Regions from separate parts of the Mesorhizobium sp. WSM1386 genome, predicted to be linked through region 3. Evidence: riboswitches for the same ligand, from Rfam matches in the RefSeq annotation. Region 3 holds a riboswitch; each other region holds the start of a gene.
What was found. A riboswitch is a leader RNA that binds a small molecule or an ion and turns the genes downstream of it on or off. The one in region 3 is predicted to bind cobalamin.
Positions count from the first base shown of each region.

Region 1: it holds a riboswitch for cobalamin, as region 3 does, so the genes downstream of both, metE (5-methyltetrahydropteroyltriglutamate--homocysteine S-methyltransferase) here and AC0NIH_RS17320 (CbtB domain-containing protein) in region 3, are expected to answer to the same signal.
Region 2: it holds a riboswitch for cobalamin, as region 3 does, so the genes downstream of both, AC0NIH_RS01825 (aromatic ring-hydroxylating oxygenase subunit alpha) here and AC0NIH_RS17320 (CbtB domain-containing protein) in region 3, are expected to answer to the same signal.

Region 1 covers NZ_CM148373.1:6,432,605-6,437,195, reverse strand. Annotated here, with positions in the region: gene AC0NIH_RS31385 (IS481 family transposase) at 1-271, shown strand, start outside; partial or broken gene metE (5-methyltetrahydropteroyltriglutamate--homocysteine S-methyltransferase) at 378-2,748, opposite strand; cobalamin riboswitch at 2,839-3,037, opposite strand; partial or broken gene AC0NIH_RS31375 (adenosine kinase) at 3,423-4,414, opposite strand; gene metK (methionine adenosyltransferase) at 4,523-4,591, opposite strand, start outside.
Region 2 covers NZ_CM148373.1:391,692-396,282, reverse strand. Annotated here, with positions in the region: gene AC0NIH_RS01835 (PqqD family peptide modification chaperone) at 1-410, opposite strand, end outside; gene AC0NIH_RS01830 (FAD-binding oxidoreductase) at 558-1,658, opposite strand; gene AC0NIH_RS01825 (aromatic ring-hydroxylating oxygenase subunit alpha) at 1,716-2,963, opposite strand; cobalamin riboswitch at 3,078-3,279, opposite strand; gene AC0NIH_RS01820 (DUF680 domain-containing protein) at 3,772-3,987, shown strand; gene AC0NIH_RS01815 (DUF680 domain-containing protein) at 4,059-4,256, shown strand; gene AC0NIH_RS01810 (DUF680 domain-containing protein) at 4,322-4,528, shown strand; gene AC0NIH_RS01805 (DUF680 domain-containing protein) at 4,582-4,591, shown strand, end outside.
Region 3 covers NZ_CM148373.1:3,526,225-3,530,815, forward strand. Annotated here, with positions in the region: gene AC0NIH_RS17310 (MFS transporter) at 1-17, shown strand, start outside; gene AC0NIH_RS17315 (aromatic ring-hydroxylating oxygenase subunit alpha) at 21-1,247, opposite strand; cobalamin riboswitch at 1,391-1,588, shown strand; gene AC0NIH_RS17320 (CbtB domain-containing protein) at 1,625-1,804, shown strand; gene AC0NIH_RS17325 (CbtA family protein) at 1,820-2,620, shown strand; gene cobU (bifunctional adenosylcobinamide kinase/adenosylcobinamide-phosphate guanylyltransferase) at 2,613-3,128, shown strand; gene cobO (cob(I)yrinic acid a,c-diamide adenosyltransferase) at 3,130-3,759, shown strand; gene cbiB (adenosylcobinamide-phosphate synthase CbiB) at 3,882-4,591, opposite strand, start outside.

The DNA of each region.
Region 1 (4,591 bases), 2.9 Mb from region 3:
CCCCTACACCGGCCTGCCGGACCTCGACTATCCGTTTCACGACAAGGCTGTCACCGTCACCACCTGCGGCCGCATCTGCTACAATCGCAAGAAGATCAATCTCAGTCTCGTCTTCGCCGGCCAGACCGTCGGCATCAAACAGGTCGAGGACCATATCTGGCTGGCTACCTTCATGGACTATGATTTGGGATATTTCGACGATGAGACATGCAGGCTCGAACCACTCCAAAACCCTTTCGGGCCAAAAGTGTTACCCATGTCTCCGGTATAAACCGTAACCTATGTGTCCGGAACGGACCCTCCTTAAGTTGGCGCTGAGATCCGGGTTCGTACGTCGGCCGCGACCGGGACATCCATTGTGCAACCGAAGCTACCGGTCACAGAAGCCCAGCGGCCTGCACCTGCACTTTCTCCCGCAGCGCGCATGCTGCAGCGACCATGTTGATGAGGGCAGGGCGGACCTCTTCCCATTTCCTTGTTTTGAGGCCGCAGTCCGGATTCACCCACAGTTGGCGGTCCGACAGTCGCTCGCGAGCAAGTTGGGCGAGATGCAAAATCTCGCCGATCTCCGGGACACGTGGTGAGTGAATATCGTAGACGCCGGGACCGATTTCGTTCGGATATTTGGACTTGGTGAAGGCGTCCAGCAGTTCCATTTTGGAGCGCGACGTCTCGATTGAAATCACGTCCGCATCCAGTTCAGCGATCGAGTCGATGATCTCATTGAACTCCGAATAGCACATGTGGGTATGAATTTGGGTCGCGTCCTCTACACCCGTCGAAGCGAGCCGGAAGCATTCGACAGCCCAGCCGAGATAATGTTTCCAATCGGACTTCCGAAGGGGCAAACCTTCGCGAAACGCGGCCTCATCGGTCTGGATCACCCTGGCGCCAGCTCTTTCGAGGTCGGCCACTTCATCACGGATCGCGAGTGCGATCTGCCGGCAGACCTCGGCGCGGGGTAAGTCGTCGCGCACAAAAGACCAGTTAAGAATCGTCACTGGACCAGTGAGCATGCCCTTCACCGGCTTTTTCGTCAGCGACTGGGCAAATTGCCACCAGAAGACCGTCGTCGGATTGGGCCGCGATACGTCGCCGAAGATGATGGGAGGGCGCACGAGCCGCGACCCATAACTTTGCACCCAGCCATGCTGGGTGAAGGCGAGGCCGGACAACTGCTCGCCGAAATGCTGCACCATGTCGTTGCGTTCGAACTCGCCATGTACCAGCACGTCCAGCCCGATCTCTTCCTGCCAACGGACCGCCGCCTCGGTCTCCTTCCTCAGAAAGGCCTGGTAGTCGATATAGCTCAGTCGGCCATTAGCATGAGCGGAGCGTGCCCTGCGCACCTCGGGCGTCTGCGGGAAGGACCCGATGGTGGTCGTCGGGAACGGCGGCAAGCCGAGTGCGTCAGCCTGGACTCTCGAGCGCTTGGCAAATGCGCTCTTTCGTTGCTTCATGGCGCCGTCAATGCTGCTAACGCCCCCGTGGACGAGCGGATCATGGACCTTTGTCGACATTGCGCGCGCGGCGGCCCGCCTCGGCAGAAGCTTTCAGGGCGCCTGCTACGGCCTCCCTGCCTTCGGACAAAGCTTGGGCCAGCACGAGCAGCTCTTCAGTCTTCTGGGCGGCGAATGCCAGCCACGAACGGACGTCTACATCGAGCGCGGTCTCCATTCGCAGGTCCATCGGCACATGAAGCATTGAGCAGGAAGGCGCAATTTCGACGCGGTCCAGCGGCCAGCCGGCAATGACCGGCTTGATCCGGTCGAGAATGGCAGTCAGGTTCGCACGCCAGACATTGCGGCCGTCGATCAAGCCAAGTGAGAGCACCAGATCCTTTGGTGCGAGCCGACCAACCGTCTCCAACTGCTCGGGAGCGCGCACGAGGTCGAGATGTAGGCCCGCCAGGCGCAGTGAAAGCGCGGTCTCGAGATTGTCTCCCAGCGGCCCGAAATAGGTAGCCAGCATAATTTTTAACTTGGGCGCGGCTTTAGACAGCTGCCCGTAGGTGAATTTGAAGGCAGCTCGTTCGTTCGGGTTGAGATCGAGCACAAGCGCCGGCTCATCAATCTGCACCCAGTCGGCCCCCGAGAGCTCCAGCCTCTGCAGGAGTTGCTCGTAGACCGGCAGCAGGCGCGGTAGCAGCGCTATGGGATTAAAGCCCTGGTCGGGAGACTTCGCCAGCTTCAGGAAGGTCACCGGTCCAAGGATGACCGGGCGTGTATGGATGCCGAGCTCTTTTGCCTCCAGAAAGTGATCGACTGGTTTGGTCGACGAGAGGGCGAATGTCTGATCGTCCGCCAGTTCCGGCACGATGTAGTGGTAGTTCGTGTCGAACCATTTGGTCATTTCCATTGCGGTCACGCGCTGCCCCTGAACTGCATGCCCGTGACTGGCGTGTCCGCAACCCGCGCTATCGCCTTGCGTGCCGCGCGCCATCGCGAAGTAGTTGTCAAGCGGGACCTCGCCGCCCGTCCAGCCGTAACGAGCTGGCACGGCGCCGACCATTGCTGCCGTGTCGAGCACATGGTCATACAGTGAGAAATCGTTCGACGGGATTTTTGACACGCCGCGGTCGTGCTGCTCGTTCCAGCTGGCTGCACGGAGCGCCTTTGCCGTCGCCAGAAGGCTGGTAGCAGAAGATTTTCCGGACCAGTAGCTTTCGAGCGCGAATTTCAGTTCTCGCCGGCGACCGATACGCGGCACGCCAAGCGTTGCTGTGGGAACTTGCTGGGAGACATTCATTCCATACCCCGATGGTTGGGGCGGGGACAAGGAAGGCGCTGACAGTCCGGCCTCAACGCCGAGCTGCCGCGGCCACCAGACACCCCGCCCGTGGACGTTGTTACCGTGGCAGGTCTCCTGGCTCGCGGGTCACAGCCTCTGCCCGTCTTCCCGGGGCAGTTCGCCCCAGTGACATTGGTGGGTTGGCTCGCCGCTTACAGTTGCGGGGGCAGCGCCGGCATTGCACCGGCTTCCCTCTTAGTTCCGCAGGGGCAACGCCTTGCGAAGAACCACGACACGCCGACAATCGCAGCCGCTCGCATTGTTGTCAATGACGCATAAAGAAATGTTTATGTGCTTATGTGAATTGTTCGCCTGCGGCGTGTTTCCAAGTTCCATGTCGCCGTCCAGCTGAGCCTCTGCGCGAACTCTCGCGTGTGCAGACTTTGGCTCCCGAATCTGCGTTTTGTACGATCCCGTCTCAAAACGACTTCGTCAAAAAATGGCGCGTGTGGGCCATTCATGATCGGACGGCAGTACTGGCCCGAAGTGCGACAGTGTTCCTGAGCCTCAACAATCAGAAATTTAGAGAAAACCGGCCTCCTTCTCGGACTGGTACGCGTTCGATTTACACGCGCTCGTCTGGACAGCCTGCACAGGGGGAGGGGTGGGCAATATGTGGCCGAAATATTGCCCTACAACAGCCCCGCCTGTTCAGCCTCGCGGCGCAAATTCTGCCGGGGCCTGGGGCCGATCTGCTGGATCACCAATCCGGCCGCCAGTGAGCCAAGGTCGCCGCAGGTCTTGAGGTCGCGGCCTTGCGTGTAGCCATGCAGGAAGCCGGCGGCGTAGAGGTCGCCGGCGCCGGTCGTGTCGACCAGCTCCTTGATGGCGGGGCCTTGATGACCACGGTCTCGTCGCCGCGCACGATGACGGAGCCTTTCTCGGACCGCGTCACGGCGGCGATCCGGCAATCCTTGCGGATCTGCGCCAGCGCCTCGTCGAACGACGATGTCTGGTAGAGCGACTTGATCTCGTGGCTGTTGGCAAAGACGATATCGACCGTGCCCGAGCGCATCAACTCGAGGAATTCGTCGGGGTAGCGGTCGACGCAGAACGAATCCGAAAGTGTCATCGACACTTCGCGGTTTGCCGCGTGCGCCAGCCTGGCCGTCTGCCGGATCGCTTCCTTGGCGCGCGGCGGATCCCACAGATAGCCCTCGAAATAGGTGACCTTGGCGCCAGACGCCTTGTCGGCCTCGACGTCCTCCGGCCCGAGCTCGACGCAGGCGCCGAGATAGGTGTTCATCGAGCGCTCGCCGTCGGGGGTGACGAAGATCATCGAGCGGGCCGTCGGCGGCTCGCCCTTGAGCGGTTTGGTGTCGAAGGCGACGCCCTGCGCATGGATGTCATGCGCGTAGATTTCGCCCAGCGCATCGTTGGAAACCTTGCCGAAGAAGGCGGCACGGCCGCCGAAGGAGGCGACGCCGGCCGCCGTGTTGCCGGCGCTGCCGCCGGAGGCTTCGATCGCCGGACCCATGCGGCTGTAGAGCAGTTCGGCGCGGTGGGTATCGATGAGGTTCATCGCGCCCTTGATGATGCCGTTGGTTTCGAGGAATTCCTCCTCGCACTGGGCGATGATGTCGACAATGGCATTGCCGATGCAAAGCACGTCATAATCCGGCATCAATATCTCCGCCAAAAACCAGAGCCGGCTTCTCGCCACGCCGGGGCCGGCCTGTTTTTGGCGAGTGTGGAGGGGTCGCCATATGCCGACGCATCCAATACCCGTGCATCACGCAGCTGCCGGTCCTGCCTCTCGCAACAGCTCGTCAGCTCTATCCGTCTTTTCCCAGGTGAACTC
Region 2 (4,591 bases), 3.1 Mb from region 3:
GGCCAACCGAGGGGTTCCTCGACCTCGTGGATGGGGTCAACGACGATGAGATCGGCAAGGTCGTCGTGGATATCGACCTTGAGGGGCTCGCTGGCACCCGCAAGCTGAGCCAGCAATTCGCTGGGAACCGGTCTTGCCGCGGCATCGGTCACGGCCGCCAGCAAGCCGAATTCGAGCAATTGTGAAACAAAGCCGTCAATCTCGGCGGCACCCAGCGCGCCGGTCGCCGTTGCGGCGCCGACCAGTTCGGAGGCAGGCACGCCGGACGACAGCGCATCCCAAAGCCTGCTGCCTGAATCCGAGAAGCCGAAATATTTGCCCGTCGTCAGGTCGAGAACGACGGCTTCGCCGTCGAAGGATTCAAAGACGATGTCCTTGCTCGCTATGGCATAGATGCCGGATTGTCGCATGTTTGCTCCCCGCCGAAGCAGGCCGCGCGGATGATCGCCGGCCCTCACGGTCAACCCTACCGTTGTAGAGGCGTCTAACCATTTGCAGGGTTTTTGGCAAGATGGCCCGCAGGCCCGGCGAGCGCGACCGCAGGCCCTGCCTGCCGGTTACGCCTCGATTTCCAGTGCCGACAGCGGCTTGGAGCAACAGGCCAGGATGAAGCCGTCGTCGATCTCATGATCGAGGATGCCGCCATTGTGGCTCATCTCGACATCGCCGGAGACCTTCTTCACCTTGCAGGTTCCGCACAGGCCGAATTCGCAGGCGGCGGGGATCCGCACGCCCGAAGCGCGCGCCGTCTGCAGCACCGTCTGGCCGGCGACGCATTCGGCGTCGACCTCCGAAAGCGAGAAGCGGATTGGCGTTGCCGCTTCGACCGGAACGACCGTGCCGCCTTCCGCGGGCGCCGCGAACGGCGCCGGGACCTCTTCCACGGCAGGGGCCGCAAAGCTCTCCTGATGATATTGCGTCATGTCGAAGCCCGCGGCTTCAAGCATGCCGCGCACGGCGCGCATGAAGGGATCGGGGCCGCAGCAGAAGATTTCGCGCTCGCGGAAATCCGGCGCCAGCAATGGCAGCCGGATCGCGTCGATGCGGCCCATATGGCCGTACCAGCCCTCGCGGCTCGACCGCTCCTCGATCATGAAGCCGAGCGACAGGCCGGGCATATGGCCGCCGAGCAGTTCGAGCTCCTTGCGGAAGATGATCTCTTCCGCGCGCCGCGCGCAATTGACGAAGCCGACATCGGTCCACGGCGCGCAGTCGTTCAGCCAGCGCAGCATCGACATCATCGGTGTCACGCCCGAACCGGCCGAGATGAACAGATATTTGGCCGCCGGATGGCTGTGCAGCGAGAAGTCGCCTGCCGGCCCGTAGGCCTTGACGTGCGAGCCGGGCACCAGATGGTCGAACATCCAGCGCGTGCCGATGCTGCCGGCCTGCGCCTTTACCGTCACCGCGATCGAGAATGGCCGCGACGGTGACGATGACAGCGTGTAGGTGCGCATCAGCGGCCCGTCCGAAGTCGGCAGCTCCAGCGTCACGAACTGGCCCGGTTTGTAGCGGAACCAGGTCTGGTTGTCGGACCGGAAGGTGAAGGTCTTCACGTCGGGCGCCTCATCGCTGACGCCGATCACTTCCAGCACCTGGAGCCGGTCGTTCCACGGCGCCATCTGGTCGAGATGGCGATAGAGGCCGAGATCCGTCATCGCATTCATCCTCTGGTCCTTCTTGCCCGGCTCATGTCGTGTTTGGGCGACATGAGCTCACGCAACGCTGCGCAGCGCCGGCTTGCCGTCTTCGGCAAGGCGCGGACCGATGAAGCGGGCGTACCAGTCGACGAACTGGATGACGCCGCCCTCGTGCAACTCCGAATAGGGGCCGGGCTCATAGGCCGGCGACAGGATGCCGAAGGCGTTCTCCTCGACGATGCGGCGGTCCTGGTCGTTGGTCTCGGTCCACACATGGGTGAGTTCGGCGAGATCGTAGTCGACGCCCTCGACCGCATCCTTGTGGACCAGCCATTTGGTCGTCACGGCGGTTTCCGTGGCGCTGATCGGCAGCACGCGGAAGGTCACGGCATGGTCGATGAGGATATGGTTCCATGTCGTCGGGTAGTGATAGTGCATCAAGGTGCCGATGCGGTCGGCCGAGACGTTGTCGGAGAGGTTCTTCCTCACCGCCCGCTTGCCACTCATCGTGTAGCTGACGGCATCGCGCAGCAGCGGCGCGCGGGTGGCGCGATACTGTCCGGCCGGATCGATGCGGAACTTGCTCGGCAGGCCGGCCGCCTCGCATTTTGCCCAGTGCGCCAGCATCTCCGGATCGCTGTCGGCGCCCTGCACGCCGGTCACGGTCGGTGCTTCCGGGAACGTCTTGCACAATTCCGGGTGATTGCCCGCGCAATGATAGCACTCGCGGTTGTTTTCCCAGACGAGCTTCCAATTGCCCTTCTCGATGATCGTGCTCTCGAAGGCGATCTTCGCCTCGCCGAGCCGGTGCGGCTTGAGGTAGGGTTCGATTATCGCCCACATCGGCGCGAAGTCGGCCGGCTCCTTGCCCAGGCAGATGAAGATATAGCCGGCGACGCTTTCGCAGGCGACCGGCTTCAGCCCGAACTGGCTCTTGTCGAAACCCTCGGCCATCTGGCGGGCGAACAGCAGGCGGCCGTCCAGCTCATAGGTCCACTGGTGATAGGGACAGACCAGTTTGGCGGCCACGCCCTTCTCGGTGTTGCAGACGCGGCTGCCGCGGTGGCGGCAGGAATTGTGGAAGGCGTTGATCTTGCCCTGCTGATCGCGCACCAGCACGACCGGATAGTCGCCGATCTGCACGGTGATGAAGCTGCCTGGCTTGGGCAGCTCGCAATCATGGCCGATGAACAGCCAATCGCGATACCAGATCAGCTCCATGTCGAGCTTGAAGTAGTCCGGATCGGTGTAAAAGGGCTGTTCCAGCGAAAAGCCCTGTCTGCGGCTGTTCAAGAGCCTCAGCATGTCGTTGCGAGCATCCATGTCCTGTCCTCATATCCAAGGACTGAACTGGTGGTGATGGAGGAAGGATCGGACGCAGGCCGGCGCCAGCCGGGCATGCATCATCCGCCCCTTGACCGCCCACCGCGATCAGTCGAGTTCTAGCAATCTCGGGCTGGTTTCCGGGCTCTGGAGTCGTCCTTGCGGACCATCGCGACACCTTCCCAGGCTTTCGCCCAGTGGTCTCCCGTTGCGACTTGAACTCCACCACCGTTGCGGGGGCAGCGCCGGATTCTGACCGGCTTCCCAATTCTCCACTCCGTCGTCACGAAGCGGCACCTGAGATGGCGTGATCTAATCACGGCATGCATCGCGGCGTCGGCATGAAAACGACATCGCATCCATGCGGCGCGACACGCATGCAAGATCGTCCCTACAATGATCGCGACCGTTGCAGCCGGCTCGTTGCCAGCACCCCAAACGTTGTTTTTCGAGCCTTGGCCGGAGCCAAAAAAGGTTAACAGTTTCGAAAAGTGACTATTAGCGGAGTCTAAAATCGAACCGAACGGTTCGTTTCTGTTGACGGTGCGTGCAGGACGTTGTGAACGCTGGGCCTCCGACACAGTTGGTGATAGCTCCCTTGATCTTATCTAACCAATTGATATCAAAAAGAAAAACATTGATGTGGAAGCCGTTGGTACAATTTCAAGTGGTGGATTCATGGTCCACGCGGAACAACTTCGTGATTGGAAACGGCCATCTGGCTTTCCCACATCCGCCCTGTCCGAACGACGCGATTTCATCCCAAGACACGCCGCTAGACGGACGGAAAAATACTGGAGTACCCAAAATGAAAAAGATTGTTCTCACTGCCGCCGCCCTTCTGGCCATTTCCGGCAGCGCCTTCGCTGGTAGCGACCATTATAGTTCGGACCATTACGGTTCAAATGCGACCCCTGCAGCCACTGCCGTCGACAGCTCGTACACCGCTTCGGTCAAGAAGTCGGAACCGGCTGCTCAGACGCCTGTCCAGGGTGCCGACCACAACCTCTTCGGTAACCACTAACCGCCGGTTGACGGCTGCTTGCCCGCCGTCCTGGCGAACTCAAAAATTCATCAAAATTCAGGAGACTTGAAATGAAGAAGATCATCCTTGCTGCCGCCGCCGTCCTGGCCATTTCGGGCAGCGCTCTCGCCGGCAGCGACAACTATGGCGCCAACCAGCCTGCCGTGACTTCGACCGACAATTCGTACACGGCTTCGACCAAGAAGTCGGAACCGGCTGACCAGAAGCCTGTCGTCGGCGCCGACCACAACCTCTTCGGCAACAATTAAAGCCGACCCGACAATGGCGGGTTTGCCTGCCATGCCGTGGAATTCGAGACTTCAGGAGACTTGAAATGAAGAAGATCATCCTTGCTGCCGCTGCCGTCCTGGCCGTTTCCGGCAGCGCTTTTGCCGGCAGTGACAACTATGACTCCAATGGCGCCAACCAGCCTGCCGTGACTTCGACCGACAATTCGTACACGGCTTCGACCAAGAAGTCGGAACCGGCTGACCAGAAGCCTGTCGTCGGCGCCGACCGCAACCTCTTCGGCAACAACTAACAGCCGACCCGGCAGCGGCGGGTTTGCCCGCCGCTGCCTTCAGGAGACTTGAAATGAAGAAGA
Region 3 (4,591 bases):
TGCCGAAGTCACTGTGACGGTCACGGCGAAAGCGCCGTGTGGCGCTCGCGCACCCATTTGTGGAAGCGGTGCAGATCATATTCCTCGGGCATCAGCACGCCGGCTTTGTGGCGCATGGAGCGCAGCCCTTTCTGGTTGACCTCGCAGATCGCCGCGTCCTCCTCCAGCACCTGCGTGCCGAAGGCGACTATGTTGTCGATGTCGGCCGACGGGTCGCCGAGCGCTCCGGGCGCGAACAGCCATTCCGCGACAAGACCGGTCTGTTCGGGACCGAGCGGCACCAGCCGCACGGTCCGGACATAGTCGACGTGACCGACGATGAACATCGAGGGCAGGCTGGTGGCGTAGGTCTGGCCGGCGGCGCGCTCGGCCGGCGTCAAGCCTGCGAAGACCGGTGCATGGGTCTTGCCGTCGCGCGACCAGGTTTCGGCGCCGACGCGCAGGCCACCGGAAAATTCCGGCGCGTCATTGTCGGCGTGGCGCACCCATTCGGGGTCATCATGCCGGCTCATCAGGCCGCGGCCATAGATCGGCACAAGCCGCGACAGGTCCTTGTGAACGCCGGGGCAGTGCAGGCATTCGTTGAAGTTTTCCCAAAAAATCTTCCAGTTGCAGTTCATCACCTTGCGCAGCACATGGCCTGATACAAGCGTTTCCAGCGGCCAATTGCCGAGATCGCCGGAGGCGGGATCGAAGGAGGCCTGCGCCGAGCCCGCCGCGCCCTCCTGCAAATTCGCGTCCTCCTGCAAATTCGCGTCCTCTTGCAAATTGAAGAACACGAAGCCGCGCCACACCGAGAGCGCGACGCGATAGAGCGGATGGTCGGCCTTGTCGAAGCCTTCGGGCAGCGATTTCGATGGCACGTGCACGAGGTCGCCGCGCAGCGAATAGGACCAGGCATGATAGGGGCAAGTGATCAGCCGCGCCTTCAGCCGGCCTTCGCTTTCCTGGCACAGCTGCGAGCCGCGATGCCGGCAGGTGTTGTGGAAGGCGCGCAGTTCGCCGGTCTCGTCGCGCAGCACGACGATTTCCTGCGTGCCGACGCGGAAGGTGCGGAAAGCCAGCGGTTGGGCGAGATCGGCTTCCCGGCAGACGAGCAGCCAGCGTCGATACCAGATCGCATCGAAGTCGCGCTGATAGCTCTCGTCGTCCCAATAGTCCGATGACGGCAACGTCGCTTCAGCCCGGGTCAGGCCGTTGTAGCGATCGCGGTCGCTGGCATTGGGCTGCAGGGCTGGGGGCTGCATGGCTGGCTTCCTGTGAAGTGGCCAGCCGACACCCGGCCGGGATAATTGTCAATTGTAGTGCCGAGAACGGCCGATGCCGCCGGCATGGCGCAATCGCGCTGGTTGCCGGCGGAATTTGGTTTGCCGCGTGTCGTGATTTTCCGTATAGTCACGCTGTCGTCGGTTCCGTTTTGGAGCCAAGAGGGAATGCGGTGCGGGCTCAATTGTTGCCCAATGCCGTGGCTGCCCCCGCAACTGTGTGCGGTAGTCCTCTCCATATGCCACTGAAGATTTTTCTTCGGGAAGGTGGAGAAGGGCGCTGATCCGCGAGCCAGGAGACCTGCCGGCGACAGGAAACTGACTTCGATGCCCTCGGGTGGAGGGTGAAAGGACAAGACATGAATACTGCTTCCGTCTCCCTCGGCGCCTCGGTCTCCTCGCAGTCGCGCTTCATGCAGCTCGCGCTAGCCGCGCTGCTCGGCATCTTCGTCGTCGGCTTTGTCGGCTTCTCGCATATCGATGCGGTCCACAATGCCGCCCACGACTATCGTCATTCGATGGGGTTTCCCTGCCACTGACGAGGATTTGACATCATGAACCTGTTTCGCAACGTCGTGTTCATCGCGGCGATCGCAGGGCTTGTGGCCGGCGTCGTTCTCGCCTGCATGCAGGCCTATGCCACCGTGCCGCTTATCCTCAAGGCCGAAGTCTACGAGCAGGCCGGTGGCGGCCACCATCATGACCAGGCCGCGCCCATTGCCGCGGATACCAATGCCATGAGCACCGCCGCACCGGCGGGACATGCCATGAGCTCCGCCGCGCCGGCGCCGGCCGAAGCCGCCGCTCCGGCGGAAGACGAAGGCTGGGCGCCGGCCGATGGTTTCGAGCGTTTCGGCTTCAGCGTGCTTGCCAACATCGTCACCGGCATCGGCTTCGCGCTGGTCCTGGTCGCGGTCTCGGAATTCGCGGGCGGCATCGGCAATTGGCGCCAGGGTGTGTTCTGGGGCCTGGCAGGGTTTGCCGTGTTCACGCTGGCACCTGGCCTCGGCCTGCCGCCGGAACTGCCGGCGATGCCGGCGGCCGAGTTGCTGCCGCGCCAGATTTGGTGGGTCTCGACGGTGGCGGCCACGGCGATCGGTCTTGGGCTGATCGCCTTCCGCAAATCGCTGCCGCTCGCGATCCTTGGCGTGGTTTTGATCGTCGCCCCGCATATGGTCGGCGCGCCGCAGCCAGACAGTTTCGAGACGCCGATTCCCGAGGGCCTGCACCACCAATTCGTGGTGGCGGTGACCGTGACCGATCTGGTGTTCTGGCTGGTGCTCGGCGCGGTCGTCGGCGTGGTGCGCGGCCGCTTCACGGGCGCTGCGAGCAGCCTGCGCGACAGCTTTGCCTGATCGCGGCAAGCTGACTTTCATCATTGGTGGCGCGCGCTCCGGCAAGAGCGCGCACGCCGAGACCCTGGCGACGGCGTTGCCCTCGCCATGGACCTATATCGCCACGGCTGAAGCCTATGACGACGAGATGCGCGAGCGCATCGCGCTGCACCGCTCGCGGCGCGGCGAGGGCTGGTCGACCATCGATGCGCCGCTGGACCTCGCCGGCGCGCTCGAGGCCTTGCCGGACAATCAGCCGGTGCTCGTCGACTGCCTCACCCTGTGGCTGACCAATCACATGCTTGGCGAACGTGATCTCGAGCAGGAATGCGAGCGGCTGGCGGCCGTGCTGTCGCGGCCGCGCGGGTCCTGGTTCGTGGTGTCCAACGAAGTCGGGCAAGGCATCGTGCCGGACAATGCCCTGGCACGTCGGTTCCGCGATGCCGCCGGCCGGCTCAACCAGCAGGTCGCGGCGATTGCCGATACGGTGCTTTTGATGGTGGCCGGGCTGCCGCTCAAGGTGAAGTGAGATGACTGATATAGACGGCAAGGCCAGTGAGAACAGGGATGAAGAGCGCCACCGCGCCAAGATGGCCAAGCGCAAGGCGGTGCAGGACGCCGAGGTTGCGAGCAAGACGGTCGAGAAGGGCCTGCTGATCGTCAACACCGGCCCCGGCAAGGGCAAGACCACGGCTGCGTTCGGCCTGGCGCTGCGGATGCTCGGCTATGGCAAGCGGGTCGGCGTCGTCCAGTTCATCAAGGGCAAATGGCACACCGGTGAGAAAGATGCGTTTGCCGCGTTCGGCGACCGCGTCGTCTGGCACGCGATGGGCGAGGGTTTCACCTGGGAGACGCAGGATTTGAAGCGCGATATCGCGGCGGCCGAGGCCGCCTGGGCCAAGGCGCTTGAATTGATCGCCGATCCGTCGATCAGTCTCGTCGTGCTCGACGAGCTCAACATCGCTCTGCGCTACGATTATCTCGATCTCGACAAGGTGGTTGCCGCGCTGAAGGCTCGTCGCGAGGACCTGCATGTCGTCGTCACCGGCCGCAACGCCAAACCGGCGCTGGTTGAAGCGGCCGATTTGGTCACCGAGATGGGTGTGACCAAGCACCATTTTTCCGCGGGCGTGAAGGCGCAGCAGGGGATCGAGTTCTGACCGTTCCTTACCCTCCCCCTTGTGGGGAGGGTCGATCCGCGAAGCGGAACGGGGTGGGGGCCTTGGCGCCGCCCCCACCCCGTCGCTGCGCGCCGACCCTCCCCACAAGGGGGAGGGTGAGATCACGCCACAATTGCGATCGCGGAGATCAAACCAAACAGCCCGATCAGCAGATAATCGGCGACGCGGTAGAGTTTCAGCGCTCGCCTGATGTCTAGACTGTCGGCTTCGCGGCGGCCGCCTTCGCCCATGAAGACGTCGTCGACCAGCACGCCGCCATAGCTGCGCGGGCCGGCGAGTGCCAGGCCAAGTGCGCCGGCCATCGCCGCTTCCGGCCAGCCGGCATTGGGCGAGCGGTGCTTTTTTGCGTCGCGCCGCACTGCTTGCCAGGCATTGTTCGGATCGGCTTCCTTGACCAGGAAGGCCGCCAGCACGATCAGCAGAGCGGTCAGCCGCGATGCCGGGAGGTTGATCCAGTCGTCGAAACGTGCGGCGGCCCAGCCGAAGGCTTCGTGACGGGGGGTGCGGTGGCCGATCATCGAATCGGCGGTGTTGGCGGCCTTGTAGGCGGCGGCGCCGGCGAGCCCGCCGATGCCGGTCCAGAAGGCGGGAGCGACGATGCCATCGGAAAAATTCTCGGCCAGGCTCTCGATCGCCGCACGGCAGACACCGGCCCTGTCCAGAGTTTCTGGATCGCGGCCGACGATGCGCGAGACGGCGACGCGGCCCATGGCGAGACCGCCTGAGTCCAGCGCATCGGCCACGGCCTCGACATGTTCGTAAAGGCTCTTCTGCGACAGGAACGATGTCGCCAGGAGCGCGGTGACGAACA